DNA from 4 places in the Marinomonas sp. ef1 genome. Region 3 is predicted to be linked to each of the others. Evidence: predicted binding sites of a transcription regulator. Region 3 holds the regulator's gene; each other region holds the start of a gene.
The links. The regulator LexA, encoded in region 3, represses DNA repair genes until DNA is damaged. The targets are predictions, from matches to a motif close to TACTGTNTANNTANACAGTA.
Positions count from the first base shown of each region.

Region 1: the regulator LexA is predicted to act here: its motif matches at 3,023-3,042, upstream of CCS02_RS16600 (Y-family DNA polymerase).
Region 2: the regulator LexA is predicted to act here: its motif matches at 6,686-6,705, upstream of dinB (DNA polymerase IV).
Region 4: the regulator LexA is predicted to act here: its motif matches at 1,561-1,580, upstream of umuD (translesion error-prone DNA polymerase V autoproteolytic subunit).

Region 1 is NZ_NHTT01000012.1:95,233-104,696, forward strand. Features, by position in the region: gene yjgA (ribosome biogenesis factor YjgA) at 1-300, shown strand, start outside; gene CCS02_RS16585 (methionine-R-sulfoxide reductase) at 526-894, shown strand; gene CCS02_RS16590 (helix-turn-helix domain-containing protein) at 1,132-1,596, opposite strand; gene CCS02_RS16595 (hypothetical protein) at 1,722-1,961, opposite strand; gene CCS02_RS22565 (DUF4113 domain-containing protein) at 2,000-2,083, opposite strand; gene CCS02_RS16600 (Y-family DNA polymerase) at 2,062-2,952, opposite strand; gene CCS02_RS16605 (hypothetical protein) at 3,207-3,611, shown strand; gene CCS02_RS16610 (hypothetical protein) at 3,796-4,197, shown strand; gene CCS02_RS22495 (hypothetical protein) at 4,232-4,354, opposite strand; gene CCS02_RS16620 (hypothetical protein) at 4,465-5,016, opposite strand; gene CCS02_RS16625 (hypothetical protein) at 5,022-6,188, opposite strand; gene CCS02_RS22185 (hypothetical protein) at 6,440-6,589, opposite strand; RNA gene ffs (signal recognition particle sRNA small type) at 7,172-7,268, opposite strand; gene CCS02_RS16635 (6-carboxytetrahydropterin synthase) at 7,490-8,371, shown strand; gene hisI (phosphoribosyl-AMP cyclohydrolase) at 8,368-8,781, shown strand; gene CCS02_RS16645 (methyl-accepting chemotaxis protein) at 9,102-9,464, shown strand, end outside.
Region 2 is NZ_NHTT01000007.1:210,667-220,130, forward strand. Features, by position in the region: gene CCS02_RS11965 (polysaccharide deacetylase family protein) at 1-1,021, shown strand, start outside; tRNA gene CCS02_RS11970 (tRNA-Ser) at 1,084-1,174, shown strand; tRNA gene CCS02_RS11975 (tRNA-Asn) at 1,216-1,291, shown strand; tRNA gene CCS02_RS11980 (tRNA-Pro) at 1,293-1,369, shown strand; tRNA gene CCS02_RS11985 (tRNA-His) at 1,398-1,473, shown strand; tRNA gene CCS02_RS11990 (tRNA-Lys) at 1,487-1,562, shown strand; tRNA gene CCS02_RS11995 (tRNA-Asn) at 1,603-1,678, shown strand; tRNA gene CCS02_RS12000 (tRNA-Pro) at 1,680-1,756, shown strand; tRNA gene CCS02_RS12005 (tRNA-Lys) at 1,784-1,859, shown strand; tRNA gene CCS02_RS12010 (tRNA-Tyr) at 2,452-2,535, opposite strand; gene CCS02_RS12015 (ProQ/FINO family protein) at 2,587-3,555, opposite strand; gene CCS02_RS12020 (hypothetical protein) at 3,742-4,215, opposite strand; gene CCS02_RS12025 (cell division protein ZapB) at 4,212-4,442, opposite strand; gene CCS02_RS12030 (flagellar assembly protein T N-terminal domain-containing protein) at 4,501-5,694, opposite strand; gene CCS02_RS12035 (LPP20 family lipoprotein) at 5,698-6,327, opposite strand; gene dinB (DNA polymerase IV) at 6,722-7,780, shown strand; gene CCS02_RS12045 (hypothetical protein) at 7,851-8,831, shown strand; gene CCS02_RS12050 (alpha/beta hydrolase) at 8,953-9,464, shown strand, end outside.
Region 3 is NZ_NHTT01000002.1:302,844-312,307, forward strand. Features, by position in the region: gene topA (type I DNA topoisomerase) at 1-1,188, shown strand, start outside; gene CCS02_RS03820 (DUF6586 family protein) at 1,185-1,655, shown strand; gene CCS02_RS03825 (hypothetical protein) at 1,658-1,924, shown strand; gene lexA (transcriptional repressor LexA) at 2,020-2,643, opposite strand; gene dinG (ATP-dependent DNA helicase DinG) at 2,713-4,836, shown strand; gene CCS02_RS03840 (DEAD/DEAH box helicase) at 4,945-6,306, shown strand; gene CCS02_RS03845 (protein adenylyltransferase SelO) at 6,335-7,756, shown strand; gene CCS02_RS03850 (NAD(P)H-dependent glycerol-3-phosphate dehydrogenase) at 7,810-8,838, shown strand; gene CCS02_RS03855 (DUF4389 domain-containing protein) at 8,831-9,115, shown strand; gene sixA (phosphohistidine phosphatase SixA) at 9,102-9,464, shown strand, end outside.
Region 4 is NZ_NHTT01000002.1:154,415-157,634, forward strand. Features, by position in the region: gene CCS02_RS03155 (helix-turn-helix domain-containing protein) at 1-328, opposite strand, end outside; gene CCS02_RS22455 (KilA-N domain-containing protein) at 453-578, shown strand; gene CCS02_RS03165 (stationary phase growth adaptation protein) at 826-1,377, opposite strand; gene umuD (translesion error-prone DNA polymerase V autoproteolytic subunit) at 1,595-2,041, shown strand; gene umuC (translesion error-prone DNA polymerase V subunit UmuC) at 2,041-3,220, shown strand, end outside.

The DNA.
Region 1 (9,464 bases), on a different contig from region 3:
ACAGAAGACCATGAAGCCATAGCGCACCGTGTAGCGCTTTTCGATTCCACTTCTGCTGCTTACAACAAGCTATTTCATCAGCTTGAGATTAAACGCGATATGCTAATTGGCGAGAACAGCAAAGAAGTGCTGTCTGAATACTTAGCAGAAAACCCACAGATTGAAGACATTCAACTGCTTAGACAACTTATTCGCCAATCTCAAAAAGAAGTATCTCAAGAAGGCAACACCACAAACCGTAAAAAACTTTTCCGTTTCTTACGTGAAGCCGAAGAAAAGCGCCTTGGTTTAATGGAATAACCTTAAACTCAAGTCCAAAGTTCGACGCTATATATTGATAATGGCGTATCCGCACACAAAATTGCCCGTCTTTAAGATGGGCTTTTTTATGCTCACCCCCTACTAAAAACTAACGCCCACAAAAACTCGAACTCGCCGTGCAATTTATTGTCTTAGTCTACAGCGATAAGGCATGCCATAATTTATACCAATAACGTCCATCATAGTGACAGGAGAACAAGTCTTATGAGTAAACCATACAACAAGCTTACACCTGTAGAAGCTAGTGTAATCCTTGATAAAGGCACCGAACGTCCATTCACTGGAGAATACACCGACACAATGGAAGGCGGCCTGTATGTTTGTCGCCAATGCGAAGCGCCGCTTTACACCTCAGAACACAAATTCATTTCTCACTGCGGCTGGCCAAGTTTTGACGACGAAATCCCCAATGCTGTAAAACGCGTACCAGATGCCGATGGCCGACGCATAGAAATCGTCTGCGCCAATTGCGAAGGCCACCTAGGTCATGTATTTGAAGGGGAAAGACTCACAGAAAACAACATCCGCCACTGCGTTAACTCCATCTCAATGAAGTTCGTCAGCCAAGGCTGATCACTTAGTCCAAGCGCTAAAACAATAAAACCGCCCAACTGGCGGTTTTATTGTTTCTACAACTGTTTTATTGGTGGCGTCTGAAACACAAAAAATCACCTAAAGCCGGTACTTTAAAAACAACACAAGCAAGCTCTTAAGTCATGACCCTCTTACTAAATGTGTAAAACTTGGCACTGAACGATCAAGCTTTATTAGCAAATCTTCGACCGTGATCTCCGGATCTTTATAGTTCCCTTACATCGAATCTGACTCTTGCTCAAAGTTAGCAATTAAACTAAGAGTCTCTTCTCTTGATCCCTTGGCACTAGAAAGCTTCTCTTTAAATAACAACACATCTGCCATTTTTACACGATGATGTGTACCTACTTTCATAGATGGAATTTGCCCAGCCAAAATATAGCCTGTTACCTTTGGTCGTGACATCCCAAGAAATTTAGCCGCCACAGCAGGACTAACCATTTTCTCCAAGTCAATCTGCTGTTCAAAGAACTGATCACCTCCATCCCTAGCCAATTGACCTAACACTTGAACAAGTGCATCAAGCGTCAATTTGGGTAATTCAAATTCAGCTTTTTGACCATTCTTGAGTAACACATCAATTTTTAACTTATCAAGATCCGCTTGATGCAGCTTCAGGTACTGCTGCGCTTTGATTATTGCACTGGTATCTGGCTCAACATTTAAATTTGTTTTAATCATTCGAGTAACCCCTCACCCTTAACACTATCAAGGCAAGCTAAAAGCCAGCCTCAGTAACAGCAAACATAAATGAAATATCTGAAAACATCCAGATTTTTCAGTTATTTCACTTAAGTGTTTTTAATCTAGGCTTTGTACATTCGAAAAAAGACAATAAAGACGATCATAGCGCCTTTGACGCGCTCGATGGTTTGGTCGACCCATGTGGGGTTGGTTTGGATTCTGGCGAGTTGTTGTTGGTAGTTTCGGCTGGTTTGGATCATGGCCATGATGTCGGTGGCGGGTACGACGGCGATGCTTTCTGTTATACAAAAGGATTTGGCGGCATCGTTAACAATCAATTTTTTATCTGACTCCAAATTCATATGACGACTTTTTCTATTGGAGATTCGTACAAAAAAAGTCACCAAACCTTGGGCAGTTCATCCCATCTGGTCGTGTAGCCTGGCGATAGGTGTTCGCGTTTCATTGACCATTGTGATGACACGCCTTGCGAGGCGAAGAAGACGTTGCCGAGGCCGCTCTGGTTGTGTACTTGGCAATGGCTTCGCGTAGTTCTTGCTTGTCTGTCACCTTGTGACCAAATGACCGACTGCAAATGATTTGCTGCTTTGTTGGCCTAACCAATTCCAGATCCAAACACGATACCCCATTCAACTCTCGAATGGTTCGCTCCAGCACCACAGAGAACTCACTTCGAATCGATTTAGGGTCAGCATTCGCCAGATCCAACGCGGTATGAATTCCCCTCGCCTTTAGCTTTGCCGTGGTACGACGGCCAACACCCCACACATCACTGACATCAACAATTGCCAATAAACGCTTTTGTCTGTCTGGGTCCATCAAATCTACCACCGAACCGGTGGCTGGGTACTTCTTCGCCGCGTGATTGGCCAACTTCGCCAACGTCTTGGTTGGCGCAATACCCACGCCTACCGTAATGCCCGTCCATTGATCGACCTTGGCTTTTACTCGTTTGCCAAACGCCAGCAAATCTGTCACGTGATCGACACCGGTTAAATCCATAAAGGCTTCATCGATGGAATACACTTCCAGCCGTGGCGCTTCCTCTTCTAAGATGGTCATCACCCTATTCGACAGATCCGCATACAGCGCATAATTCGACGAAAAGCACACAATACCGTGCTTTCTTATCTCGTCCTGAACCTGAAACATCGGCACGCCCATCTTAATGCCCAGCGCCTTCACTTCTTTGGAGCGCGCGACAATACAACCATCGTTATTCGACAACACAGCAACAGGCGTGTGCTTTAAATCTGGCCGGAACAACTTCTCACAACTGGCGTAAAAGTTATTGCAATCGACCAAAGCAAAGACTGTTTTATTGCTGCTCATACAGGCGAACCGCCCTGAGCCGCCAACTCGAACACATCACGATAAGTCACACACATGATCAACACCAAAATACTGTATGGATATACAGTATAGTTTTAGGCAGCGGGAATGACCAAGTGAATTTTTGTAAGAGGCAGTATTTCCGATTTTGCGAGCAAAGAGAGACGTGAGACTTATGAATATTGTAAAGACTTAGCAGCATCGTTCGTCTAAAATCTATTTTTTTAGACGTTAAACCAGCACAAGGAAAAACAATGCAGATCGAGTGCCCTGCCTGTCAAGAAGCAAATCAAATAGAATACGCAGAGAACATTAAGTGTGGGAAGTGTGAAAAAACGCTAGCTAATCACTATTACAAACGTTTCAAAAAACCAATAATATCAACTACTTTCGCTGTTTGCATAGCCGCACTTGGTGGATACAAAGTTGAAAAGGCGATTTCAGATGATCGCTACCCAATGGCAGCAGAATATGAATTGATCAGCGCATGTTCTTCTGGGCAATTCTACGCCCTATCTAGAAAGTCCGCTAAAGAAAAAGCTTCTCTCTGTGTTTGTGCACTAGAAAAAACTGTAGATGATATAAGTTACAGTGACATTAAAGAAAACGAGCAACAATTTGTTACTCGTTTTAAAGCTAATATCGCAGCTTGCTACTAACTATTTACCACGTGGTGAATTGTTACCACGACCACCACCTGAAGGGTTACCTGTAGTACTTGGTCCGTTTGGTGGTGTGTTTTTTCCTGCTTGTACGTTAATGAATTTCAACATAGTTATTACTCCTTAAATTAAAAATACATGCCCTGAGGACAAAAACATCTTAACCAATGGAAAAGGACGTATGAGGACAAAAAAAGAAAACAAGGAAGAACAACTGGAAGAGAGCAAACAATTAATCTTAGAAATTAAGAGAGTTTGTGAACAGCTTGGATTGTCTCAAAAAGAATTAGCTAAGAAGATTTATTGTGAGCAAAACGATGATGATAATGAGAAAGGCATTAAAGATTTTTCCTCTGCCTTCGCAAAACAGATACAGCGCCCTACTACACAGCCAGAAAGACTCAATGAATACCTTTCTGTCATATCAAGATTGCCTGAATTTAAAAAAAGCGACTTAGTGCGAAACAAGTACATTCCTCTTGGTCACCTGAGTGACTTAATGCAAAACGAAATGCTTAAAATCTCAAAGGAATTAGACGAAAAATTTCGTAATAAAGAAATAGAAGAAGACTGGGAAGAATAACCAAGGGGCTTTCGCCCCTTGTTCCTAAACTGTTCTAACCCTCTCCGAAGTGTCGGCCTGTGGCGTTTTTGACGCGTTCGATGGTTTGGTCGACCCATGCGGGGTTGGTTTGGATTCTGGCGAGTTGTTGTTGGTAGTTTCGGATGGTTTGGATCATGGCCATGATATCTGTGGCGGATGTTGCAATCCCGACACTGGATTTTGCCAGTGCAAATTAATGGTAGATCAAAATATCAAAAGAGTAAATCCGAATAAACCTTAAAAGTCTTAAGGTTTATTATCAGTCTGCTCAGGAAACAATTCATCACTTGCCTTCTTTTTAGCGCGTGTGATGAATAAATCATTAATGAAGTCTATATTAGAAATAATTAGTTGAAACGCCATTTTCAACTGTAGAAAAAATAGTAAAAAAATCGAAAAAACAGCTAGAATTTTCAAATATACTCTAGCTTCTAAATTTAAAACCAATGGATTTAACAAAGCGTAAAATAAATTAAACATAAGAGCCGAAATCAAAATCACAATTGAAAAAACAACTACCTCAACTAAACTTTGTATTCTATTTAATTCGTCGTCATCATAACCATCTAATTTTTTAGAAGAAGCAAAAGACAAAATAGCTTTAGGATATATATAAGCAATCCAAATCCCTGTCAATGTAAAAAAACCGATTGATATATTTTGCAAAGAAGAATTAATCAAAAATAAATCACTCATCCTTACGATATTATACAAAAAAAATGTTAACACTGCCGAAAATATCACATAAACAAAATTTGATAATAGTGCTTTAAATAAAAAGAACAGAACTTCTTTCATTTCATTCAACCTTGAGAAGACACTTCATTAGATAAAGACATATCAATTGTATCATCATTTAATGGCATTTCGATAACTGTATTTCTTTGATTATCTGCTGCAGAATTAGCCGTAAGAGCTAGAAAACTCAGAAGGGAGCTCCTTTTTTTCTTAATTTCATACATCACAGCTTTTGAGTTAAAATATAAACTTCCTTTTAGTCTAGGAGACATCAATATATATGATTGAGTTACATAACTATCAATCCATCTTACTTTATCACTTCCATATTCTTTAAAACCAATATTACACCAATTATTGTCATCTTCTAACAACTGCAATTCTTCTTGATGTATTTTAATTAAACGCCTCAACTCATTTTCGTTTAAACTAACCTCTTCCGTTATTTCAACTTTTTTTGAATCTTTTACTTCTTTAACCTTCTCAAATAGCTTGAATATAGTTTTTTTACCTTCAGAAGCATCTGAAACATGAGATATAACATCTCGGGTAACAACATGAGAAATTTTTGTAGCTAATTTATCTGGCTCCATTTCACTAGCACTTAACTCTTTAAGACTAGATTCAAAATAAAACCTAGAAGAACTTCCATCATCTGGATTTTTATAAGTCACATTTATCGTATTACCAGTAACAGGATGATCAACATGACTTGTTTTTTTATGGGGGTGTTCAATTCTATTATCAAAGCATCGTTTTATATAATGACGGAGATTCTCAGTACTTGCTGCACCATGTGGAAAGTTAACAGTAGCAATTACATTAAATTCTGGAATAAACCAATAATACATTGGTTGACCAACTATCATATCGGCAGTGTCAATATTTAAATCCTGAGATCCATCATCACCCACTTTTGCTTTTAAAGATATGCCACCAAATTTCGTACTTCCGTTCCCAATGCGTCTCCAAAAAACCACAAGTGCATCACCAGTTTCATCATCAACGTCTATACACCTGCAGTAGAGCTGTTCACGATTAGGGTTAGCATCAACATCCCACGGAATAGTATTTTGAAATTCTCGGCCAGTAACCCAATTATTAAATTTTTCAATGACAAATTTCATGTCACCATCTACATGCTGTTTACCACCACTTTTTTGCTTGTAAAAGCCACAATGGTCTACTTTGAAAAACCTTATATTACCTTTCTCTAATTTTTGTTTGATCAAAACAGCTTCATCCTTAAACAACCTAATATTTACAATAATTTTACTATATAAATATCACTTTAGACTACCAAAAAAATATTCTTCCATTAGTTTGTGATTCTACTTTCTAAAATAGCTATATATAAATTTCTATTTGCCAGTTTTCGTATGTAATGATTAGAAAAATATAAGAAGAGAAGTTCAAAAAAAATCAGCCGCCTTAAAACACAATAAAGGCGGTACGCCAGCCTAACTGAATACGTACCTAAGCATTACAACTTAGCTAAAGCAATTGATGCCACTAGCGTCAACGTGAACGCAATACCAGGAGTAAATGCTACAGACAAAGCTGTAAACAAAACACCAAAAGCACCTAGCCGAAGGTGCAAACTTGCTGAACCCGCCAAAGTAGTTTTAGTCATAGACTAACTCCTTCAACAATGTCTCAGTCTCATAAAGGGTCGGGACAGAGACGGCTCAGACTTTGCTACCAATTTAGGTTTAAAACCGGTCATTTTGGTGGTAGCAACCCGACCGGAAGGTTGTTGGAATGAGATATCTCACTTCCAAGCATTCTTTGCAGATTAAATTAAGATAAAAAATATGCTGTTTATCTCTAGACATTGATCTTAGTATACTTTTTTATTTTCACAAGCTTGATTTAGTTTATTGCCCCACTCCCCCAACGCTTTGCGCATCTGTTCTCTCAAATGGGTGTGCATGTAGCGTTTGTCCAGTCCGTCACTTTCATGGCTGTGTAGCATTCCCCTTATTGTATCTATTAGGGCCAAACGAAAAATGATTTATGCTCACAAAAGAAAGCTGCGCTTTCACGGCAGATTACGCTTCGCTTATCGTGCCCTACAAGTGGTGTTGTTTATGTTCAGCAGCGAGGAAAGACGTAACTATACATCGTGAAGAGATTTATAACGGCATTAAAGAATGAAATAAATATTGGTGTAAAAAAGGGAGAGTTTAGAACTTTGGGGAGATTAAGGTGGCATCTCTACCAGCCGCACCTCGGCACACAAGTCCACCGCTGTGGCTGCTTCCTTCCGGACCTGACCAGATTAACGGTTTATCGTTGCGAGGGGACCAGCAGAGACACCATAAAGGAGGCTTGTTGACCTTGGGGCGCAATTATACGCAGCAAAATCGAAATATCAACCGCCTTTCTTATGTATTTTCAAATACTTATAAATTGCCGCTAATCATCACCCTTTTCTACTCCATCTCTACTCTATTGCTTCTTTGTATCAAGCTATAACGCTGCTTCTATTTACGGTAAGATACGCGCCATTAAGAATCATAGGAGTAGCGAGTTGAAGCTATTTGTAAAAAACCTGACCCACGTGGATTTTTCCTACTTTGATGCCACACGTGGTTTGTTGGGTGAAAGCTGGCAGACAGACATTGTGCTGACAGGCAAGTTAAACGATGAAAGCATGATTTGTGATTTCAGTATCGTTAAAAAACAAATCAAGAAATGGCTGGATGAAAATATCGATCACATGCTGGCGATTCCTGCTGAGCACAGCGGATCAACTATGACTCCATTAGCTGATGATCGCGTGTCTTTTCACTTTGATCACAGTAAAGCCGCCACTAACGATAAACGTGTCTTTCAGTGCGACGCGCCGACCCAAGCCATTTGTGTATTGCCAATGACAGAAGTCACGCCAGAAGCGGTTGCTAAATGGGTTGAGTCGCAAATTCTTAATCTGCTGCCAGCGGAATTAGAAGCCGTTAGCGTGCGTTTTTCACCAGAGCAAATTACTGGCGCACAATATCAATACAGCCATGGCTTAAAGAAGCATGCAGGTAATTGCCAACGGATTGCTCATGGTCATCGCTCTACGGTTGAGATTTACACAGATGGCGCACGAAATGCTGCAATGGAACACGATTGGGCAAAGCGTTGGGAAGACATCTATTTAGGTACCCAAGAAGACTTGATAAGCCAAGTGACTGAAAACGGTGTAAATTATCACTGCTTTAGCTACACCAGCCAGCAAGGTTTGTTTGAGCTAAAAATCGACAGCAATCAAGTCTACATGCTGGATTGCGATACCACGGTTGAATCCCTTTCTGCCCACATTGCCGATGTATTAGCAGAAGAGAATCCAGATGTGCACATTGAAGCCCACGGTTTTGAAGGCATTGGTAAAGGCGCAATCTCAGAAAAAATAAAGGCAAGAATATGAGCTTAAAAGAGTACGAAAACCTCGCCAAAGGCGAAAAGCTATCTTTAGACACAGTATTAGCAAATTTAAAAACAGACGAGCATGGCTTGGTCGCGGCCATCGCGCAACAACATGATACTGGTGAAGTATTAATGTTGGCGTACATGAATGAAAAATCCATTCGTGAAACCCTAGAAACAGGTCAAGTATGTTATTGGTCTCGCTCACGCCAAACCTACTGGCGTAAAGGCGAAAGTTCTGGTCACCGCCAAACATTGGTATCTATGTCATTCGACTGTGATGGCGACGCGATTCTGGTCAAAGTGAATCAACAAGGCCCTGCTTGCCATACCAATCGACGCGACTGCTTCTTTTTTACGGTTGACGGAAACGACGTTGTTATCAGCTCTGCACCATCTACAACCAAGTAAGTTACAAAAAACGCACAAAAATGGAGCATTTTGGCAAAAAACCACTATGCTTCTCTCTCCCTTTCGAGTTACCTTAGGTCTTGTCAGTTTTTTTTGCACATTCCACAAGAATTATGCAATCGAATCTGAACGGTAAAAAAGCAAATTTTTTATTCACTCTCGAAGCTAGCAAATATTTTGCCAAACTTTAGATCAAATAAAGTACAAGTTCAGGAAGGATAACAAGTCAACGCCCTTCGTGCGAGGGAATGAAACTTGATTGGCATAAGTATTGCTGGATAAGAGATATCGACCAACACTCTTAATTCATTGGGTTAACTATGTTAAATCTGTCCGTACGCACTAAAATACTTTCACTTATTGCACTCTTTTCGCTGGTTATTGTTGGTATGAGCGTTAGTTCTGCACTTACCAGTAAATCCGTGTCTTCAGAATTACAAAGCCTTTCCACGCAAAGCCTCCAACTAGTTAAGAACTTAGAAAAAAGTCGTCAGCTTTTACTACAACAATCTGTTGAATTTGAACGCGGTTACTTCCAAGTATCTATTGCTAAAACAATTGGTGGGTATGGCACTGAGCAAATTGCAGAATCAGCAGAAAAATTCAAAACTTACACTGGTGAGTTGGTAACCAGTATCGAAAATGTAAAAAGCATTCTTGCAACCATGCCAGTACACGATGGA
Region 2 (9,464 bases), on a different contig from region 3:
CGCCAGTATTGCGGCTCAAGCTCAGGATTATCTACCCGTTCTGCAATACCATCATGTAAGTGCTAGTTCACCTAAATCGACTTCTGTTACCCCTGAACAGTTTACCGAGCAAATGGATTACCTAAAGAGCGCAGGCTTTCAGGTTGTGGATTTGCGTTCTGCGTTGGATGATTTAAAAGCCAATAAACCATTACCTGAAAAAGCGGTCGCGATTTCGTTTGATGATGCTTACCGCAGTATTTACCAAGCAGGCTTTCCAATCCTTAAAGAAAGAAACTTTCCTTTTACAGTGTTTATTAATACAGAACCTGTTGAACGTAAAAGTCGTAGCTTCTTAACTTGGGAGCAAATGAAAGAAATGGAACAGTCTGGTGGCGTGTTTGCTAATCACACCATTAGTCATCCTTATATGTTGCGTAAAGAAAAGGGTGAGTCTGATGAGGCTTGGTTGTCTCGTATGACAAACGAAGTAGATACGGTTGAAGGTTTACTAGAGAAAAACCTTGGGCATTCACCAAAAATGTTGGCTTATCCTTATGGCGAATCTAATAGCCAAATTCGAACCATGATGAAAGAGCGGGGCATAATGGCATTTGGGCAGCAGTCTGGTGTAGTGAGTGCGGATTCGGACTTCGAAAATTTGCCTCGTTTCCCCGCTTCAGGAGCTTATGCCAAGTTATCTACGTTAAAGACGAAGCTAAATGCTAAGCCAATGCCTTTGTTGTCCGAAAAGACTGGCGGTGACTATGCAACAGATCAGCCTGTTTCTATTAGTTTGACCTTTAAAGAAGGTAAGTACCGTTTGAAAGACTTAACCTGTTACGTTGCAGGCCAAGGCAAAGCTAAGCTGGATTGGGTGTCTGATACAGAAGTGACGGCGACTGCAGAGAAACCATTCAGTGTTGGCCGTGGCCGTATTAACTGCACTATGCCAGACAATTCGGGCAAACATTATTACTGGTATTCTAATGTTTGGATCCGTTCTTCCCCTGATCAGGGCTATGTGAGTGAAAAAAGTTAAACTTTTTTAAAAAAGAGGTTGCACTGAAATTTCAAATCAGTATTATACACCTCGCTCGCAACGGAGGGGTGGCAGAGCGGTTTAATGCACCAGTCTTGAAAACTGGCGTAGGTTAATAGCCTACCGAGAGTTCGAATCTCTCCTCCTCCGCCATCTTCTGAAGATGGTTGTTGTAAGCAAGATAAAATATTAGTTCCTCGATAGCTCAGTTGGTAGAGCAAATGACTGTTAATCATTGGGTCACTGGTTCGAGTCCAGTTCGAGGAGCCATCGGAGTATAGCGCAGTCTGGTAGCGCGCCTGCTTTGGGAGCAGGATGTCGGGGGTTCGAATCCCTCTACTCCGACCATTATATTTTATCATCACCATTAGTAATGGTGGGCGTAGCTCAGTTGGTAGAGCTCCGGATTGTGATTCCGGCGGTCGTGGGTTCAAGCCCCATCGTCCACCCCATTACTTGATAGTTGGGTCGTTAGCTCAGTTGGTAGAGCAGTTGACTTTTAATCAATTGGTCACTGGTTCGAATCCAGTACGACCCACCAACTATCTCAAAATACCTTATTCTGTATGAATCTGATTAATTCCTCGATAGCTCAGTTGGTAGAGCAAATGACTGTTAATCATTGGGTCACTGGTTCGAGTCCAGTTCGAGGAGCCATCGGAGTATAGCGCAGTCTGGTAGCGCGCCTGCTTTGGGAGCAGGATGTCGGGGGTTCGAATCCCTCTACTCCGACCATCAGTTTTAAAGTAAAAAGTTATGAGCGGGTCGTTAGCTCAGTTGGTAGAGCAGTTGACTTTTAATCAATTGGTCACTGGTTCGAATCCAGTACGACCCACCATTCTTCTCATAATTATCCTATCTCTCGTATTTATTTCTTGATATTTCTCTAGATAGCTTCAAAATCGTCTATCGTCTATCGTCTATCGTCTATCGTCTATCGTCTATCGTCTATCGTCTATCGTCTATCGTCTATCGTCTATCGTCTATCGTCTATCGTCTATCGTCTATCGTCTATCGTCTATCGTCTATCGTCTATCGTCTATCGTCTATCGTCTATCGTCATGCGCTGCGGTCTGCTCTAAATGTGTGCTGCGGGCTTTCTGAGAGTGTTTAGTATCACTTGTTGCCTTGGATCGGCTTGGTGGTGGGTGTCATGCTTGCTTTTGTAATGTGGGGTGAGGATTGTGTGGATGGGCTATTAAGTCTATTGTTGCTAAGTGTGTCTTGTGGTGTGATGATTTTTGGTTGTGATGGTGGTTTTTTTTGGGCTGGTTCTTCGGTGTGTCTGGTGAGGTGTGGATTTTTCTTGTGGATAAGTCTGTTATTAAGGTGTTGTTTTGTTGATAAATGTAGATGGGTATTAAAATTACTTGTGGATTGTTTTGTTAATCTAGATGGTAAGATATTGAATCTTAATTAGAAACTGCTAATGGTGGAGGGAGGTGGATTCGAACCACCGAAACTTTCGTGGCAGATTTACAATCTGCTCCCTTTGGCCACTCGGGAACCCCTCCACAGCAGCGCGACGTATAATATACATCGCGCCTTACTATGTAAATAGTTTTTTAAGATTTATTTAATAGTTTTGCTAATTTCGCTTTCATGCGCTCTTCAGGAGATAAGTTGTCATAAATATCTTCTTGTTTAGGTGCGCTTTGAGCTGTTTTAGGCTTTGAATGTGCTTTGTTTTTAGCTTGAGCTTGAGCTTGAGCTTGAGCTTTTGGCTTGTTGCGAGCTGGTTGGGCAGGTCTTTCTTTTGCGAGTCTGCTCGTTGTCGCTGTTTTAGCTTTTGCTGGAATCATAGAGTCAGGTAGGGCAGGCTCGTTGTTGACTGCAATACCTTCTAGGTCGATTCGTGGTTGGCCAGACAATAAGCATTTCTTATATCTGTCTGAGCGTGTGTAAGCTGCTAGGGCGCGTTTTTGCTTGCTGGCATTGAAGTCATCATCCAGCACCATATCTTTGTCTATACCGACCTTTAGAGGTTTAGGTTGATTCCAGTCAAACGCTTTGGGGTAACGGTCTTCAAGCATTTTAATTAGACGGCGATTATTTTTTTGATTCTTTTGACGCTTTTTTTGTTCAGGCGTCAGAGTCGCTGCCTCTGTAGTGCTGTCACTTGCTTCCTGTACGCTAATGTCGGTATCGACTAGTTTGTCGTCTTCTTGCAAGCCGTTAAGCTCAGGTTGTTGTGTGGTCATGTAATCAATCTGTTCTGTTGTCGTGGTTGTGGTGCTGCTATCAGCATGCTCGTGCAATAAATCAAAGCGAAGTTGATATTCGACTTCGCTTATTTTTATTGCTTGCTCCGGGGCTGATGTGTCACTTAAAAGGTCAAGAGAGTCTTCGATATAGAGCTGCAATTGATCTTCAGTTGAACGATCGGCCATGTGTTGCAATAGGTCCATTGAAGCGCTGTACTCAATGGAGGGGTCGTTCTTTTCCTTTAATTTTTGTATTTCCTCGTTCGCGTTTTCTAACTGCTTAGTTAGCCAGTTAATCCTTGCTTCGAGTTTAGCGATAAGTTGTTCCATAAAGACACAAGGCTCAATATTTTATTGGAGACAGCGGAATACTTGGTGTATTGCTTGTGCCAATCATTTCTTTTCGCTGATTCTCGTTTGGTAGGGTAATGGATATATAGCTACCTTTTTGCCACCAAACGTAAGTCGTTATTATTAAAAAACTAGCGATGAAAACAGTTAATAATTTCATCTTACTCAGAAAGTAAGTCCTGCGCCAACCATGACGTGCTTGTCGTAGGTGTCGCCACTGCTGTTTAATATTTTTACGAATATATCTAGTCGTGATACATCTGATATCCCTATGCGAAAGCCAGCTTCTGGATAGTAGACAGTATCGTCAAGAAACGAGATGCCACCACCGATAAACGACCACATTGGAATGCCCGGTAAAATTTGAAGCGCTGGTGTTGAGCTATAATAACGTGACCCTAAAGAGATAGCATTCTCGAAAGTCTCTCCAATAACAAATGATAATCCGCCATAAAAAGAAATGTTCTCTGGCAGAGTATACTCCATTGATGCATCTATAATGGAGGTGACATTTGTTTCTCCTTCGGGAGTTGTTGGTCGCACGGCTGTTGATGAAAAATTTACCAAACTCGCAATCTGACCTTCAGCTGATGCGTTTGCACTCACTAGAACTAAAGCTGCAAGTAGAAGTGATTTCATTGTTTATCGTCCATTTGATTTAAGCGGTTTAGCATTTGGGAAAGAGATGACTCCCAATTTGACTGCTGCTCTTTGGTTTGAGTAAGTGTGCTCTGGATTTCACTTTTCTCTTCGCTAAGCTCGTAGTTTTGCATTTCTAATTCAGAGATGCGTTTGCGTAGTGAGCCAATTTCTTCTACTGCTTCGTTGATGCGTTGTTCTAGGTGGTGTAGTAGTTCGTTATTCATTGTGTCTGTCCTAAAAAAATAAAAATCGCCGTTTGTGTATGGGCGTAGTTGTATGAAATTACCAGGCAATAACAACATCTTGTTGTTGCACGTTTAATATGTGTGAGTCAACAACGAGTTCTCCAACTGAAAAGTTGGGCTGTACCTGTTTTATTGTAACACTGATGTTTGCATTATTCAGCTGAGTTTGAGCAGATTGCAATTGATTAAAAACCTCGTAACGTCGATAAACGTTGAATTTATCTCCCTGTTTTATCCCTGCTAATGATCCTGCTGAAATATGTATTCTGTTGCCTTCTGTGCGAAAAATATTAGCTATAAATGGTTGGCAACGTAGCTTCTCGCTGGTGTCTAAGGCGCTTTCTCTGAGTGCCTGCTGAACAACTTTACCATAATGTACTGTCCAGAACTTTGCACTGCCAAAACCTATTTTTGCGTGATCTGATACATCCCAGTTACCTATTTCATTGTATCTATGTTCGAACAAAAGGGCGCCACTGAAACCATCATAAATATAGATATCGACAACAAAGTTTCTTTCTTTATCAATATTTTCATCTAATAGGTCTTTTGTGTTCTTATCATCTGGATGTCTTAGGTATAGTTCTCCGATATCTCTAATTACGCCGCTAACTATGTATTGTACACCCAACTGTTCACTGATTCTTGTGACGTTTGTTAGGGATCCATCATAGTTTGTGGAAGATGGTGCGTTTATTAGGTCTGGATAAATAGCAATATTTGTTGCGGTTAAGGCTCTTAAGTAGCCTTGTTTATTTATTTCATCGGCTAGATCTTTTGGTAATTCTCTGGATATATTACTGAGCTCTCCCAATCTTGCTTGTTGGGGGACTTGTAGTTCAAACCCTGTTACGCCAACCGTTTTTTTGTAGTAACTAGTGGGCCCAGAGCTACACTGTGAGTCAGGTGTGACGTCTACGCGAGCCACAATGGTGAGGAAGTCACCATTTTGCTCTTCAGAAAGTATTTTGGCTTTTTGAACATAGCCAGAACTGCGTATCTCTAAATTAGACTCTAGTTCACCATTATAGAGTTCATCTTTAATGTTAACTCTGGACCCAGACTCTAAAACGGCCTGTTTTATGGCTTGTTGTGTCGCTCTATAGCGAGCATCAGCAATATCATTATTATAAATAACCGCTTCACCGACAGCTGTGATGCTTTTGGCAAAACTGGCTGTTGGCAATAAAAATGCAGCAGCTATGATCAGTAAACGCTTTAAAAGTAACATTTGTTATTCAATGCTATAAAAGTTGGTTGTTGGTGTTGCGTTTTCCACATTAACAGCACGGTAGCCAGGTTGAATCTTACAATTTGGATCTGTTTGAATGTTTGAGGAACTTAAACATTGACGAAAGTTTTCTTGCAGCGCCATTTCAACAACCGTTTCGAATATTCCGTCTTCATGTTCGCGTTGGGAAACGACTTTTGCACCAACTAGGTATGCATCGACATAGGTTCTTAACTCATCGTTTTGCATGACCATGTTGCTCAATGAGCTGGAGCCGTCAATTTTCAAGCCATAAACTCGTTCTGATAGATTTCTATAGGCATCTAGCATAGAACTGCGCATTGTCATAATTCGGGCTTGGGATTTTGTCAGACGTTTGTTTGTCATCATTGCCGCATAACCTGTGGCAGTAACTATGATAGGTTCTTGTTTAATAACTGCAATAGTGTTGTTCGCATTTAAGGCACCATTTTGTGGATAGCCATAAGATGAACTGTTTCCGACAGTATTGCCGTTACAAGGCGCGACAGTAGTACAAGGTGTTCCATCTGCACTTTGCTGGTAAAGGCTTTGGCACCCGGAAAGAATTATCGCCCCTATGGCTATAAAAAAAATACGAAGTGATAATGTCATGGTGGTGCCCTTTGTGTGGAAGTCTTTACCTTAATATCCTGTGTTGAAATGACACACTTTATACGATGTGATTTCAACTGAGCGATTTTGCGCTACAGGTTTTATTGTGAATAGTTTGTTCAAAAATCCTTTTATTTTTCAACATGCCTAATCTAGTGGACAAAATGTAAACCATTTTGCTCTCTAGCGTCCATGTTTGACCACTTAAAAAAGCGCTTTTTCTTTGTTTTTGATAGTAAATCTGTTCTATCAGTGCATTTTTTTGAGTTTTCTCGATTATTTTACGTTCAGAGAGAGTTATCTAGAAGAAAATTTACATTTTTTATTGGGGTGGTGAAGGTGTTTTTTAGATAGTGTAAACTGTGTTTTTATACAGTATTTTTTGGGTGTTATATTGCAGAATCGAAAGATTATTCATATAGATGCTGATTGTTTTTATGCTGCGATAGAGATGCGGGACGATCCTAATTTGCGCGATATTCCAATGGCTATTGGGGGGCCCGCAAGTGGACGGAGTGTATTGTCGACGGCTAACTATGCCGCTCGAGTTTATGGTGTTCGTTCTGCTATGCCGACATCTGTGGCGAAACGGCTATGTCCTGCCTTGCTTGTTATACCTGGAAATATGAATAAATACCGACTTGCTTCTGAGCAAATGCACGCTATTTTTCGAGAATTCACCGATATCATTGAGCCCTTATCATTGGATGAAGCGTATCTTGATGTTACTAACTCATCAAGTTTTCAAGGAAGTGCTACACGGATTGCGGAAGAGATACGTTCAAGAATACTGAAAGAAGTTGGTATTACGGTTTCTGCAGGAGTAGCGACTAATAAATTCATCGCAAAAGTAGCAAGCGATTGGGATAAACCAGATGGATTAACGGTTGTTACGCCAGAAAAGCAGTTTGAGTTTGTTTCTAATGTTCCCGTTAAATTTATTTCAGGAATAGGCCGTGTTGCGCAAGAAAAGCTTGCTTCACTAGGCGTATTTAAGTGCTCAGATTTACAAGCATTAGATTTTTCTGTTCTGCAAAAAAGTTTTGGCAGTATGTCATTTCGTTTGTCCCAATTTGCCCTAGGTATTGATGATCGTCCAGTGACTGTTTCTCGGGAAAGAAAGAGTATTTCGGTGGAGCATACCTTTTCTAAAGATTTGCTTGATCTCAAAGAGTGTCAGTCAGTCCTACCTATCTTGCTGACCGATCTAAAAAAGCGTATGTCGGGAAGAGATTTCGAATCTCAACTAAGTAAATATTATCTAAAAGTAAAATTTGACGACTTTAAGCAAACAACGATAGAGCAACCAATTAAAGCCAAATTGTCTGATGATGTGTTTTCGCAACTGTTGCAGCAGGCTTATTCCCGGTCTCGTCGTCCAGTTCGTTTAATTGGTGTGGGCTATCGTTTGTCTCCACCAGAGCCTCATCAATTGAACCTCCCTTTCATTTGAGTGTGTAAATTTTGATCAATTTCGTGGCGGCTTACTATACTTAAGGGCGAACAATACGGAGGTGATCATTATGTTGAAACAGCAAAGTAAGTTTGATTATACAAATCTAAGCATGCCAGACCCCTTGTCACACCGGTTGCGATTCGAAGTGGAGCAAACATTAAGCTGTTTGTATGCGGATGCTTCTTTGGTTGATCAAATGGATGGATTGTATTTGCCTTTTTCTAGCTGGTTGAGTCAAAAGGCTCATGTAGGGAAAGGGCCTTTAGTTGTAGGTGTTGGTGGTGCGCAAGGGTGTGGGAAAACGACGTTTTGTAGTGTTATTAGTCGAATATTAAGTAAGGGCTTTGACCTGAATTGTATCGTGATCAGTTTGGATGATTTGTACAGCACTCGGCAAGATCGCATGAAATTTGCCAAACAAACAACATCAATGTTTTCTGTGCGAGGTGTACCTGGAACTCATGATGTTAGTTTTGCGCTCTCGCTTTTTGAGCGATTGAAGAATCTTAAAGAAGGTGAAGTGATGAAGTTTCCTCGCTTCGATAAGTCTATTGATGATCGAAAAGCGGTACATTTATGGCAAGAGGTTCAGGGACCTGTTGATGTTGTTCTATTTGAAGGTTGGTGTGTTGGTGCACCACCAATGGGTGGGGACATGGATCAACCGTTGAACCAGCTTGAAGCAGAAATGGATGCTGATGGATTGTGGCGTAATAAAGTGAATCAACTCTTAAAAGACGACTATAAAGCGTTATTTTCGCAAATTGATTTAATGGCTTGGATGCAGGCACCAAACTACGATGTTATTTATCATTGGCGTGATAAGCAAGAGCGGGTACTGGAAAGTCATCTTCATGATATTCACGGTATTTTGCTGGATACTATTGATTTAAAAGTGATGTCCTCGAAAGAGCTGCAGCAATTTATGCAGTATTACGAAAGACTGACTCGACACATGTTAGCGGTGATGCCAGGTAAAGCTGATGTGTTATTTCAGTTGAATGAAAAACAAGAGGTTATGGAGATGCGCTTTCCAGTTGAGCACTAAACTTTTAACTTTAAAAACTATTTTAAAAGAGACTGCAGTAGGAGCAAGGTGTCGAGTGAGAAACGTCAATATGATAGGCTATGGCTAATTGCGATAGCCTATTTTTTTGGAGTGTTAAAGAATGACTGAATTATTGCCCTCTGTATTAGTGGAAACGAACGAGCAGCCCGATGCTGCTATTATTTGGTTGCATGGTTTAGGTTCAGACGGCCATGATTTTGAGTCTTTGGTTCCTGCTTTATCTTTGTTACCAACGTTAAAAGTGCGCTTTGTTTTTCCTCATGCCCCACGTCGTCCTGTTACTGTCAATGGTGGTATGGAGATGCGTGCTTGGTATGACATCTACGAGATGACTCTAGAGCGAAAAGTAGACATGGAAAATATCGATGAATCCTGTCTACAAGTCGAGCAGTTGATACAAGATCAAATTAATAAAGGCATCGCCCCAAATCGAATTATCTTGGCTGGTTTTTCTCAAGGTGGCGTTATTGCTTATCAAACAGCATTGCACACTAAGCATGTGTTAGCTGGCGTGCTCGCGTTATCAACCTATTTGGTTAATGGCGATAAAGTGCCAGAAGCAGATGCTTGTCCTAATGGTCAAACTCCAATTCTTATTCATCACGGCTTGCA
Region 3 (9,464 bases):
ACTAAACCTGTTGCGCGTTTTAGCGAAGCAAGTTTGGTTAAAGAGCTTGAGAAGCGTGGAATCGGTCGTCCATCAACTTACGCATCTATCATTTCTACGATTCAAGATCGTGGGTATGTACGTGTTGAAAACCGTCGTTTTTACGCGGAAAAAATGGGTGATATCGTTACTGAACGTTTGGTTGATAGCTTTAATTCTTTGATGAATTTCAGTTTTACGGCCCAAATGGAAGAACAGCTAGACGAAATTGCACAAGGTAATAAAGATTGGATTAAAACGCTTAATGCGTTTTATAAAGATTTTAGCTCGGTGTTAGCTAAGGCAGAGTCGCCAGATGGCGGTATGATGCTGAATGAGCCAACACCGACCGATATTGAGTGTCCGACTTGTTCTCGCCCGATGCAGATCCGTACTGCCAGCACAGGCGTATTTATGTCTTGTTCTGGATATGCTTTGCCTCCCAAAGAGCGCTGCAAAGCGACTATTAATCTTATTCGTGGCGACGAAGCCATTGCTGTAGATGATGAAGAGGGTGAATCTAAAGCGCTTATCAATAAGCATCGCTGCAAGATTTGTGGATCGGCCATGGACAGTTATTTAATGGATGAGCATCGCAAGCTTCATGTTTGTGGTAACAATCCGGCTTGTTCTGGTTACGAAGTTGAAACTGGAGTCTTTAAAATTAAAGGCTATGACGGCCCGACACTTGAATGCGATAAGTGCGGATCAGAGATGCAGCTTAAAACCGGTCGTTTTGGTAAATACTTTGGCTGTACTAATGATGAATGCAAAAACACTCGTAAGTTATTGAAGAGTGGTGAAGCTGCGCCACCAAAGATGGATCCAGTGCCAATGCCAGATCTTGCTTGTCAAAAAGTAGAAGATCATTATGTGCTTCGTGACGGTGCAACGGGCTTGTTCTTGGCGGCAAGTCAGTTCCCACGCAAGCGTGAAACTCGTGCCCCATTGGTTGAAGAATTGCTTCCATATATGGATCAAATAGATCCTAAATATCACTTTTTTGCAAAAGCGCCTAAAAAAGATTCTGAAGGTCGCCCAGCCATTATTCGATATAGCCGCAAGACGAAAGAGCAATATGTCATGACGGAAGAGGAAGGTAAGCCAACAGGCTGGAAAGCATTTTATGTCGGCTCTAAATGGGTGATTGAGGAAGGTAAGAAAAAATGAGTGGTGCCAGTTTAGCTAGCTTAACCAATCAAAAACTAGACACGGCAAGACGCTTTATTAAGCAAAGCCAAGATAGTGATGAAGCGTGGCTAAGGGTCGGGCTGGAAAGCTCGGCTATTTTTCAGTTAAGAAGTGCTCTTAATGGTCTGCTAAAAGAAGTGAATGCAGCGTATTCGTTATCTGGATCTCTGGATGTTGCTAAACTATTAGCTGAGTCAGAAGATAAGCAGATTGTTGTTCCTGTGCTGGCGGAGCTCGCTGATTTGTTGTCACGTACTGATTCTTGGTGCTTTCAATTGAACCAGGCATATTTGGTTCAGTTTGAATGTCGTACCTCTATGTCGTCAGTAGTGCAAAGTGATAGTCTAATTGGCCGTGGAAGTGACGCTGGCGCGTCCGTGAGTTTTTATTTGGCCAAGTTGGTCGAATTGGTGTTACGTTTTAGAGAAGAGTCATCAGAGTATTGAATATGAAAGAATCCTACCTAGAAATTGTTGAGCTGGATAATGGCGATATTGTGCTGCGTCCAGCCAGTGAAGATGGTGAGGAAACCGTTCCACTAGCAACATTGCAGATATCAGATGATACTCGATCTTATTTAAAGGATCGTTATTTTGAATTGGCAAAATGCATGTTCCATGCAGGAATTGATTTTGTTTATTCAGATGATTCGTTTTTTGACGAAGATTCGGAATATCTTGATGACGAAGATTTTCGTCCTAAGATTCTGCATTAAGTCTGTGTTGTTGGTGTGAGGCGTAGGTTTACATAAAAAAGCGAAGCATATGCTTCGCTTTTTTATTGGTATGGTGTTGATGAGGTAGCGGCTACTTAAAGTCCTTGGCGAATCACACCAACTGATAAGCCTTCAATGGCGAACTCTTCGCTTTCAAGGTCGACAATGATGTCATTGAACTCTTCGTTCTCAGGAATAAGTCGAACAATACTGCCTTTTTGTTCGAAACGTTTAACTGTTACTTCGTCACCAATGCGAGCAACGACAATTTGGCCGTTACGCACAGTAGTTGTTTTATGCACTGCTAATAAGTCGCCTTCCATTATTCCGATGTCTTTCATGCTGGTACCTGAGACAGATAAGAAATAATCGGCTTGTGGGGAGAACATATTTGCTGGGATGTTTACATGAGAAGCAATGTTTTCTTGGGCTAAAATAGGGTAACCTGCAGCAACTTTGCCTATGACAGGTAAGCCAAGGTTGTTTGTGGGGTCATCATTTGATGCACGATCAACTAAGCGTATTCCCCTTGACGCGCCAGAAAGCATCTCTATTGCACCTTTTTTACTCAAGGCTTTTAGGTGCTCTTCAGCAGCGTTAGGAGATTTAAACCCAAGCCGGCGTGCTATTTCTGCTCTGGTTGGTGGAAAACCTGTTTCACTAATAAATTCGCGAATGGTTTCTAGTACGTCAGATTGTCTTTTGGTTAATTTAATCATAGGTTATCTGGTTGTTTATACAGTTACTGTTATTATATACAGCATTCCTAACTATACTCAATGATATAAATGCTTTCAGACGAACTAAAAAAACAGATTCAACTTGCATACCGAGCATCTTTGGATGCGAAGTCCCATAAACCAAGGGCTGGACAGCGCCAGATGATTGGTGCGATCGCTCGAACTTTGGGTAACATTAAACAAGACTCGGAAGGCGAGCGCCTTGAAGAAAAGCATGTTGCCGTAATTGAGGCAGGAACAGGCACGGGTAAAACTTTGTCATATTGCCTTGCGGCTATTCCTATCGCGAAAGCTCGTGGTCTTAAATTAATTATTTCTACTGCTACGGTTGCGCTTCAAGAGCAGATTTTGCATAAAGAGTTGCCTGATTTGCTTGAACATACGGAGCTGACTTTTAAGTACACGCTTGCTAAAGGGCGAGGACGTTATTTGTGCTTGAATAATCTTGAGGGCTTCTTGAGCTCAGAAGAGCAAGCAATGGACGATATGTTCGCTGGACTTTTCGAGCAGCACCTTCATTCCGATGATATTAATACTGTTCTTTATCAAGAGATGGATGCTGCTTTGCAAAAAGGTGACTGGGATGGTGATAAAGACAATTGGGCTGGTATTGTTCGTGATCAAGATTGGCGTCGCTTAACCACAGATCATCAGCAATGCACTAACCGTAATTGTGCTAATTATTCCGCCTGCCCGTTTTTTAAAGCGCGTGCTGAAATCGAAGTGGCTGATGTGATTGTTGCCAACCATGATTTGGTATTGGCCGATTTGTCATTGGGTGGTGGCGTGATTCTTACCCCGCCAAAAGAAACCATCTATGTTTTTGATGAGGGTCATCATCTTCCTGATAAAGCGATAGGGCACTTTCGTCATGAAGTTCGTTTGCAGCAAAGTATTACTTGGTTACGCCAATTAGAAAAAAATCTGGTTAACTTGAAGCAAGAGTTAACAGACGATGTCAGTGTAACAGGTCAGCTGCTACTAAAAATCCCACAGCAAATACAAAGTATTGTGAACTTTATCCAATATGCCCAGCAGGGGTTAGCGCCTTATATTCAGGGTTTGGGGTTGGATCAAGAAAATAATCAGCACCGTTTCGAGTTTGGCCAAATTCCAGATGAATTACGCCAGCTGGCATACAGTTTACAGACGTCTTATCAAAAGTTGTTTAACAACATTGAAAGCATCCAAGACGAATGTAAAAAGACTAAACAAAATGAAGGGATGGGTGTAACACCTGAAACTGCAGAAACTTGGCAGCCTATTTTAGGTGTCATTCTTGGTCGCTTAGAGCAATGTATTGGGCTTTGGCGTTTGTATTCTACAGTTGATGATCAAAACTATCCGCCTAATGCACGCTGGCTAGTTTTATCTGGTCAAGGGATGGAGCAAGATATTGAACTGGGCGGTTCTCCGATTCTTGCCGCAAACACATTAAAGCAGCAGTTGTGGGATAAATGTTTCGGTGCGGTAGTGACATCAGCTACGTTAACGGCGCTTAATCAATTTCATCGTTTTAATATGCGATCAGGCGTTCCTCGTGAGAGTGAGTATTTGCGCGTTATTAGCCCATTTAATTTCCAAGAAAATGGGCTTTTGGTCGTTCCAGATATGGAGCATGAGCCGAATAGAGTAGAGCAACATACCGCCGAAATTGTTGCTTATTTAGATAAGCATGTGAACACAGAAAAGGGCAGTTTAGTATTGTTTTCTTCCCGTCGTCAGATGGAGGAAGTGGCTCAGTCTGTGTCTGCAGGATTACAAGAAATACTCTTGATGCAAGGTGAGCAATCTAAACGCGTTATTTTGGATTCGCATAAATCTCGCATTGATGAAGGGAAAGGCAGTTTATTGCTTGGCTTAGCCAGCTTTGCCGAAGGTGTAGATTTACCAGGTGATTATTTGACCTGTGTGTACATTGCTAAAATTCCTTTTGCGGTGCCAGATGATCCAGTCGAAGCAACGCTAGCAGAATGGATTCAAAAACGTGGTGGCAACCCCTTCATGGAAATTACCATACCAGATGCCTCTTTGCGCTTAGTGCAGGCAACAGGGCGACTATTAAGAAGCGAAAAAGACTCAGGTGAAATACATATTTTAGACAAGCGTCTGAGAACTAAACGTTATGGTAAGCAATTAATTAATAGCTTACCACCGTATAAGTATCAGTAGCTTGCTTCAACAAAGCGTAAGCAAGGGGTGATAAAGCTTTACCAATTAGGTACACTCCTTGCACAGATTATTAACCTCAAAACACAATAGAAGCGTATAGATTCCAATATGGAAAACCAAACTCAAGAAGCACCATCAGAAACCACAGCAAAACCAAAACGTACACGTCGCCCAAATAAGGGTCCAAGAAGTAACGATGATAGCCCTGCAAGCGTCCAAGCGGATGCACCGCAATCAAGCAATGAAACAAAACCTGCAGGGAATGCAAACTCTAAAATTTGGTCCATAGAAGATTTTCCGGTTGCTGAAGTTGAAGGCAAGATGCGCTTCCATGATTTAAATCTTCCTGATCGCGTCATTAAGTCTATTGCTGAAATGGGTTTTGAATATTGTAGTGAAATCCAAGCTGAAACCTTACCAATGACTTTGTTGGGTTATGACATTATTGGTCAAGCACAAACAGGTACTGGTAAAACAGCTGCTTTCCTCATCGCGATGATCAGTGACTTTCTTGATTACCCTCTTGAAGAAAAAAGAGCGAATAATTTTGCGCGAGGTTTGATTATCGCACCAACTCGTGAATTGGCGATACAAATAGCTGATGAAGCTGTAAAACTGACAACGAATTGTCATTTGAACGTCGTAACTTTGGTGGGTGGCTTGAGTTATGAAAAACAAAAGATCGCACTAGAAACTGAAAATGTTGATATTTTGGTTGCCACGCCTGGTCGTTTGTTGGATTTTGCTCGTAGCCGCAAAGTGCAATTGGGTAAAGTGGAATGCTTGGTGTTAGATGAAGCTGACCGCATGTTGTCTATGGGTTTTATCCCTGATGTGAAAAGTATTATTCGCATGACGCCGCATAAAGAAGCAAGACAAACCATGTTGTTTAGTGCGACCTTCCCGAAAGATATTCAAGCACTGGCACAGCAGTGGACTTACTTCCCTAAAGAAGTATCTGTTGTTCCAAAAGAAGCGACAAATCAAAATATTGATCAAGTGATTTATACTGTTGAAGCGGATCAAAAATGGCCTGTTTTACAGCAATTGATCGAAAAAAATGGCGGTCAACGAACTATTATTTTTGCTAACCGTCGTGATGAAACACGCGACCTTTATGAGCGCTTACGCAAAGCCAATATTAATTGCGCTATATTATCAGGCGAAGTTGCGCAAGATAAACGTGTAAAAACTCTGGCGAACTTCAAAGAAGGCATCATCCAAGTGCTTGTGGCAACAGATGTTGCTGGTCGTGGTATTCACGTGGATAACGTAGAGTTAGTTGTAAACTATTCGTTACCAGAAGATCCTGAAGATTATGTACATCGTATCGGCCGAACTGGTCGTGGTGGTGAAACCGGTAAATCTGTGAGTTTTGCCAGTGAAGATGATGCTTTTATGATTCCTGAGATCGAAAGGGTCGTTGGTGAGAGCATCCGCTGTGAGTACATGGTTGATACATCTCTATAAATATCGCTTAGTTTTTAAGTGAGATAAGATGATTTTAGAACACCATTTTGCAAGTTTGGGTGAGGCGTTTTCTTCGAAAACCCTTGTCCAGCCACTTTTTGAGCAGCGATTGGTTGAATTTAACCAATCGCTCGCTACTCTTCTGTCTATTGATATTAAATCTACCGAAACCAAACGCATCTTAAGTGGAGAAGAAGCTCTGCCTTCTAGCCTAAGTATGGTTTACGCAGGTCATCAGTTTGGTGGTTTTTCACCTCAATTAGGTGATGGGCGCGGTGTGCTACTGGGTGAGGTTCGTGGTCAGGATGGTCTTTTATATGATTTGCATATGAAAGGTGCTGGGCCGACGCCTTATTCTCGTCGTGGTGATGGCCGTGCTGTATTGCGTTCTTGCATTCGTGAGTATTTGGCGAGTGAGGCCATGACAGCTCTGTCAGTGCCTTCTTCCCGCGCTTTGGCACTTTATGATAGTCGAGAGGCTGTTTACCGAGAAACGCCAGAAGCAGGAGCTATGCTGCTTAGGGTTGCGCAAGGTCATATCCGCTTTGGTCATTTCGAATACTTTTTTTATCAAGGTAAGCAAGCGGAATTGGATCAGCTGATTGAATATTGCCTTACGCATTATTACCCTGACTGCTTGGCGACAGAGTCGCCGTTAGAAAGCATGTTAATCGCAGTTGTCAAACGTACAGCTAGAATGATTGCCAAATGGCAATCGATCGGTTTTCAGCATGGTGTAATGAACACAGATAACTTTTCTTTTACCGGTGAAACGATCGATTATGGTCCATATGGTTTTATGGAGGATTATGAGCCAGATTGGGTTTGCAATCATTCAGATCATGAAGGTCGTTATGCGTTCTCGCGGCAACCAGGGGTCGGTTTGTGGAATCTCAATTGTTTGATGCGATGCTTTTCAAAGCTCCTTGAACGGGATCAGCTTATCGCTATCTTGCAGTGCTATGAGCTAGAGCTACAGACTCACTATGATTCATTAATGATGAGTAAAATGGGCTTAAACTCTGTGCAAGATATGCATGAGTTATTACCTGAGCTATTTACAATATTGGCCGCAGAAAAAATAGACTACTCAGTGTTTTTCCGTTTATTGAGCCATTTTGAACAGGGAGGCTTTACGCTTTTGCTTGATGAAGTGGTTGATAGAGAAAGGCTGTCTACTTGGCTTGAACGCTATGAGCTTGCACGAATGAAAAATGATCTAGCATGGCCTAAAGTGAGTGCTTCTATGCTGGCAGTGAATCCGAAGTTCCTGCTGAGAAATTATTTAGCTCATGATGCAATTCTTGCAGCAGAACGAGGTGACTATTTACCCTTCCGCCGTTTATTGAACGTACTCATTACTCCATTTGATGAGCATCCAGAGTCGGATGTGCTCGCGCAAAGAGCGCCAGAGTGGGGTAGGTCATTAGAAGTTAGTTGTTCGTCTTAGTATTGTTCGTTTTTATATAGTTAGACGATATTTTTTAAAGAGAAACAGTCATTATGAAGCATTCTGTGTGTGTATTAGGTGGTGGTAGTTTTGGCACAGCCTTGGCCAATATCATGGCTAAAAATGGTCATCAAGTTAGTCAGTGGATGCGTAATGAAGAACAGGTTGAAGAGATTAATTTGACAGGTCTGAATAGTCGTTATTTACCCAATGCGCCATTGCATCGAGAACTACTGGCGACCAGTAATTTAGAACAGGCAATACGAGATAGTGATACTGTTTTTGTGTCAATTCCTTCTAAATCATTCGAACAAGTAGTTCAGCGCATTGAGCCTTTATTGACGGCGGATAAAATATTAATTAGCACTACTAAGGGTTTTAATCCAAATCGATTTGAACTTATGAGCGATGTTTTGCGTCGAAACCCTATTACTCAAAAAATTGGCGTGTTGAGTGGTCCAAACTTAGCAAAAGAAATTGCTGCAGGTCAAATGACGGGGTCGGTGATTGCCAGTGCTGATGATAAGGTTCGCCAGCGAGTTATTGAGTTGTTGAAATCACCTACTTTTCGAGTGTATGAAAATACCGACAGTACAGGTGTTGAGTTGGCTGGCGCGTTAAAAAATATTTATGCGATTGTGTGTGGTCTTGCTAAAGCTCTAAATGTTGGCGAAAACACTATGTCGATGATTATGACTCGAAGTCTTGCAGAGATGAGCCGGTTTGCTGTGCATTTTGGTGCTAATCCTATGACCTTTCTTGGGTTGGCGGGAATGGGAGATTTGATCGCAACCTGTACTTCACCTTTGAGTCGAAATTACCGTGTCGGCTTTGCTATTGGTTCGGGTCAAGACTTAGACGAAGCCATTGGTGGAATAGGTGAGGTTGCTGAAGGGGTCAATACCTTAAAAATGGTGGTAGATGAAGCCCATAAACATGGCTTATATATGCCTCTTGCAGAAGGTTTGTCTAAATTATTGTTTGAAGGTGCTAAGCTGGAATCATTGATTGGTTCAATGATGACTGGCGAGCAAAAATGGGATGTCGAATTTGCGACAAATGAGGGGAATAACAATGTCTAAGCCAGGTTATGCTGATCAAGGTTTTTGGTTTCGTGTGATTTTTATGCTGCTGTATTGGGTGGTTTTGAATATTGCTGTCACTGTATTTGGTGTTTTGCTTGTTTTGGTAAGCTTGGTGAAATTAGGCTCCAAGTATGAGCCAGTCACTTTGTCTTCTTGGTTAAAAAGTGTGACAGCTTTCATCGGTCAGATTTTCTCATTTTTGTCTTTTGAGTCAGAAGAAAAACCTTTCCCATTTCAGCCATGGCCTCAGGTAAATGCGGATGAAGAAGCTTAAGCGCCTATATATATTGCGCCATGGAAATGCTCAACCGTATGGTTATGATCAAGATGAACTTCGTGAGCTGACAGAGCTTGGAGTGGCTGAAGTAAAAACAGCTGCTCGAGCTTTTCGTAATAAGAGTGAGATGTTTGATGTGGTTTTTGTTAGTCCTTATGTTAGGGCGCAGCAAACTGCAAAAGTCTTTTTGGCCGATCTTGATGTTTCTGTTGAGGTTGAAAACTGCCCTCTAATTACCCCGGAAGGCCAAAGCATGGATGTGGCTACTTGGCTAAATGATCTGCCCTATGAATCCATTTTATTGGTTACACATCAGCCTTTTGCACATCAGTTTGTGGACTTTTTG
Region 4 (3,220 bases), 150 kb from region 3:
ATGACCGTGTAGTGCATTCGAAAATGGGAGCCTGATTATCCTGCAGTTTCAGCGTTGGTTTAATCGTATAACCAACTTTCGCAAGAAAACCAATGAGTTTATCAGAAGAGAATTTGTCTACTTTGCCTCTTGTTAGCTCACTTACTCTAGGTTGAGTGATGCCCAAGTTAGCCATTATATCCGCTTGTTTCCAGCCTTTTGATTGGAAGTAGTTTCTAAGCACAAGCATCATATCTGCACGGAACTCGAGGTCAGCAGCTTCCGCTGGATCATCTGCAATTGCATCAAAAATGTTTGTATATTGTAATTTTTCCATGGCAGTGCTCACTGTAAGTTCATTCGAAGCAAGTTGAGTATCTTGTTTTATACGAAATAACGTATAAATGATGATAGGCTTAGTTTACATATGCGTCAATACATATTGCAGTATGCATTTGTTTTGAGTCTAGCTAATAAAGTCAGTACGTGGTGGAGCAAATAGAAGAACCTATGTTTGCAAGGAACTGGTTTACGCTTATGCCATGTGGATCTGTCCCAAGTTCAACTTGCAAGTGGCCCGAGCCTTTGACCGAGCTTAAACTCATCAATGACTTCGCCAAATCCTTAGGCCGCCACTTTGGGGAAGGTAGTTGATAAATAAAGTTTACGTGTATAAACTACAAATATTGACAGAGATGTCATGTATGGGTGCAGCAGAGTGAGTAACATCACACATCCGGCTACCGTAAAAGGTCGAGGGCAACCCGGTAAAGGCTTTCTGAATATCGGGCATAGGCTCAAAATTTGAATCAATGCTCGACGGAACCCGCTTTTAAGCGGGTTTTGTTATTTCTGGGGTTTGGGAGGTGGCTGTCCGAACCTAAGATTCTTTGCAATGTTGAAAAAGTTTACCTTATTTAGCTTGGGCATCACCTTCTCAGGATAAGCACTGGTAATGTGTATCCTCATTAATTTTTTCTCTCGGTACATCTTAAAGGGCACGAAATAGATTACTTGCCCTTCTTCCTCCGTGTTGATTGTGACAGATGCATAGCTACCGTAACCTGCGTGCCCTATGCGGGTTTTCTTATCTCCAAATGCATCAACAATTCGCCTCAAGTACTTTTTTGAGAGTTCGTATCTTACAAAACAAAATGGTCTGCTTTCTTTTCGAGCGTGGTACATCAAGCTCGCTTTTTCCTCTTCTGTTTGATGAGAATAGTCTTTTGCAAAGCAGTGGAACGAATAGGAAACCATAAATGTGTAGGTCTCTTTTTTTCCGTTTCTGATATCAGAATATGACGCTTCATGGGCGTCAAGGTGACTAAGATCGTATTCTTGTCCGCTTGAATCGGTAAATGGCTTCCATTTATCTACCTCGTCAATCTTTCTCCGCATTCCTTGCCTCAATTTATCAATAGTAGTGCTAAATAATATACCTTTGGCTGGTTATAAATTCCATATTGAGGCGGGAGGGGCTGGACTTCTCAGGCATTAAATAAGCGCCTCATTTCTGGTGGCAAAATCAGAAACTCTTCCCGTTACAAAAATTCACTTGGTCATTCGCGCTGCTTAAAACTATACTGTGTATCTATACAGTATTTTGGTGTTTATCATGCGTGTGACTTATCTTGGTGTGTCTGAGTCGGCGGCGTTTATCGCGGCCAATAGTGTGCGAATCCCTTTGTATGTGGATTCGGTATCGGCGGGTTTTCCTTCGCCCGCTCAGGATTTTGTTGAAAAATCTTTGGACTTAAATGAGTTCTGTGTCGCTCATCCGAACGCGACGTTTTGCGTGCGTGCGCAAGGAGATTCGATGATCGATGTGGGCATTTATTCGGGTGATGTGTTGGTGGTCGATCGTTCGTTAACCGCACGTCATGGGGATATCGTCATTGCCTGCATTCATGGGGAAATGACGGTGAAGACGTTGGAGCTGAAGCCCAATGTGTTGCTTCGTCCGAAGAATAAAGCTTATAAAGCGATTCATATTACCGAAGAGTCCGAACTGGAGATCTTCGGTGTGGTAACGGGTGTGGTTCGCAAGTACGAGCGCGGTTGATGAAGACGATTTTTGCCTTAGTCGATTGCAATAACTTTTACGCCAGTTGCGAGAAGTTGTTCCGGCCAGATTTAAAACACACGCCTATTGTGGTGTTATCGAATAACGATGGCTGTATTGTCGCGCGTTCCAAAGAGGTAAAGGCGCTGGGCATTAAGATGGGCGTGCCGATGTTTCAAGTTCAGGACGAGATAAGAAAGCACGGCATTGTTTGCTTTTCGTCGAACTATGCGCTGTATGCGGATCTGTCGAATCGGGTGATGACCATCTTGGAAGAGGAAGCGCCACGGCTGGAAGTGTATTCCATCGATGAGGCGTTTATGGATTTAACTGGCGTTGATCATGTGACGGATTTGCTGGCGTTTGGCAAACGAGTAAAAGCCAAGGTCGATAAATGGACGGGTATTACGGTAGGCGTGGGTATTGCGCCAACCAAGACGCTGGCGAAATTGGCAAACCATGCGGCGAAGAAGTATCCAGCTACGGGTTCGGTGGTGGATTTGATGGACCCAGACAGACAAAAGCGCTTGCTGGCTTTGTTGGATGTGAGTGACGTATGGGGTGTTGGCCGTCGGACAACGGCGAAGCTAAAGGCGAGGGGAATTCATACCGCGTTGGATCTAGCGAATGCTGATCCTAAATCGATTCGAAGCGAGTTTTCTGTGGTGTTGGAGCGAACGATTAGAGAGTTGAATGGTGTGTCGTGTTTGGATTTGGAATTGGTAAGGCCAACAAAGCAGCAAATCATTTGCAGTCGGTCCTTTGGTCATAAAATCACAGATAAGCGTGAACTACGCGAAGCCATCGCCAAATACACAACTCGTGCGGCCGAGAAACTACGAGGGGAAAAACGATTTTGCCGCGTGGTGAGCGTGTTTATTCGTACCAGTCCCTTTATTCCAAATGAACCGCAATATTCGAAAACTCTGTCTGCAGAGCTTCCCAACCCAACCGACGACACGCGAGATTTATTAGAAGTGGCCGACGTGTTGTTTAATCGACTCTGGCGTGAAGGTTTTCGTTATATGAAAGCTGGCGTGATGCTGGCTGATTTTTATGAACACGGCAACTTCCAACAAGATTTACTCCGAGCTGATAATACGAAAATAAACTCAAAAGCCCTAATGAACGTGGTGGATCAAATCAACCACAGCGGCCTCGGCAACGTCTTCTTCGCCT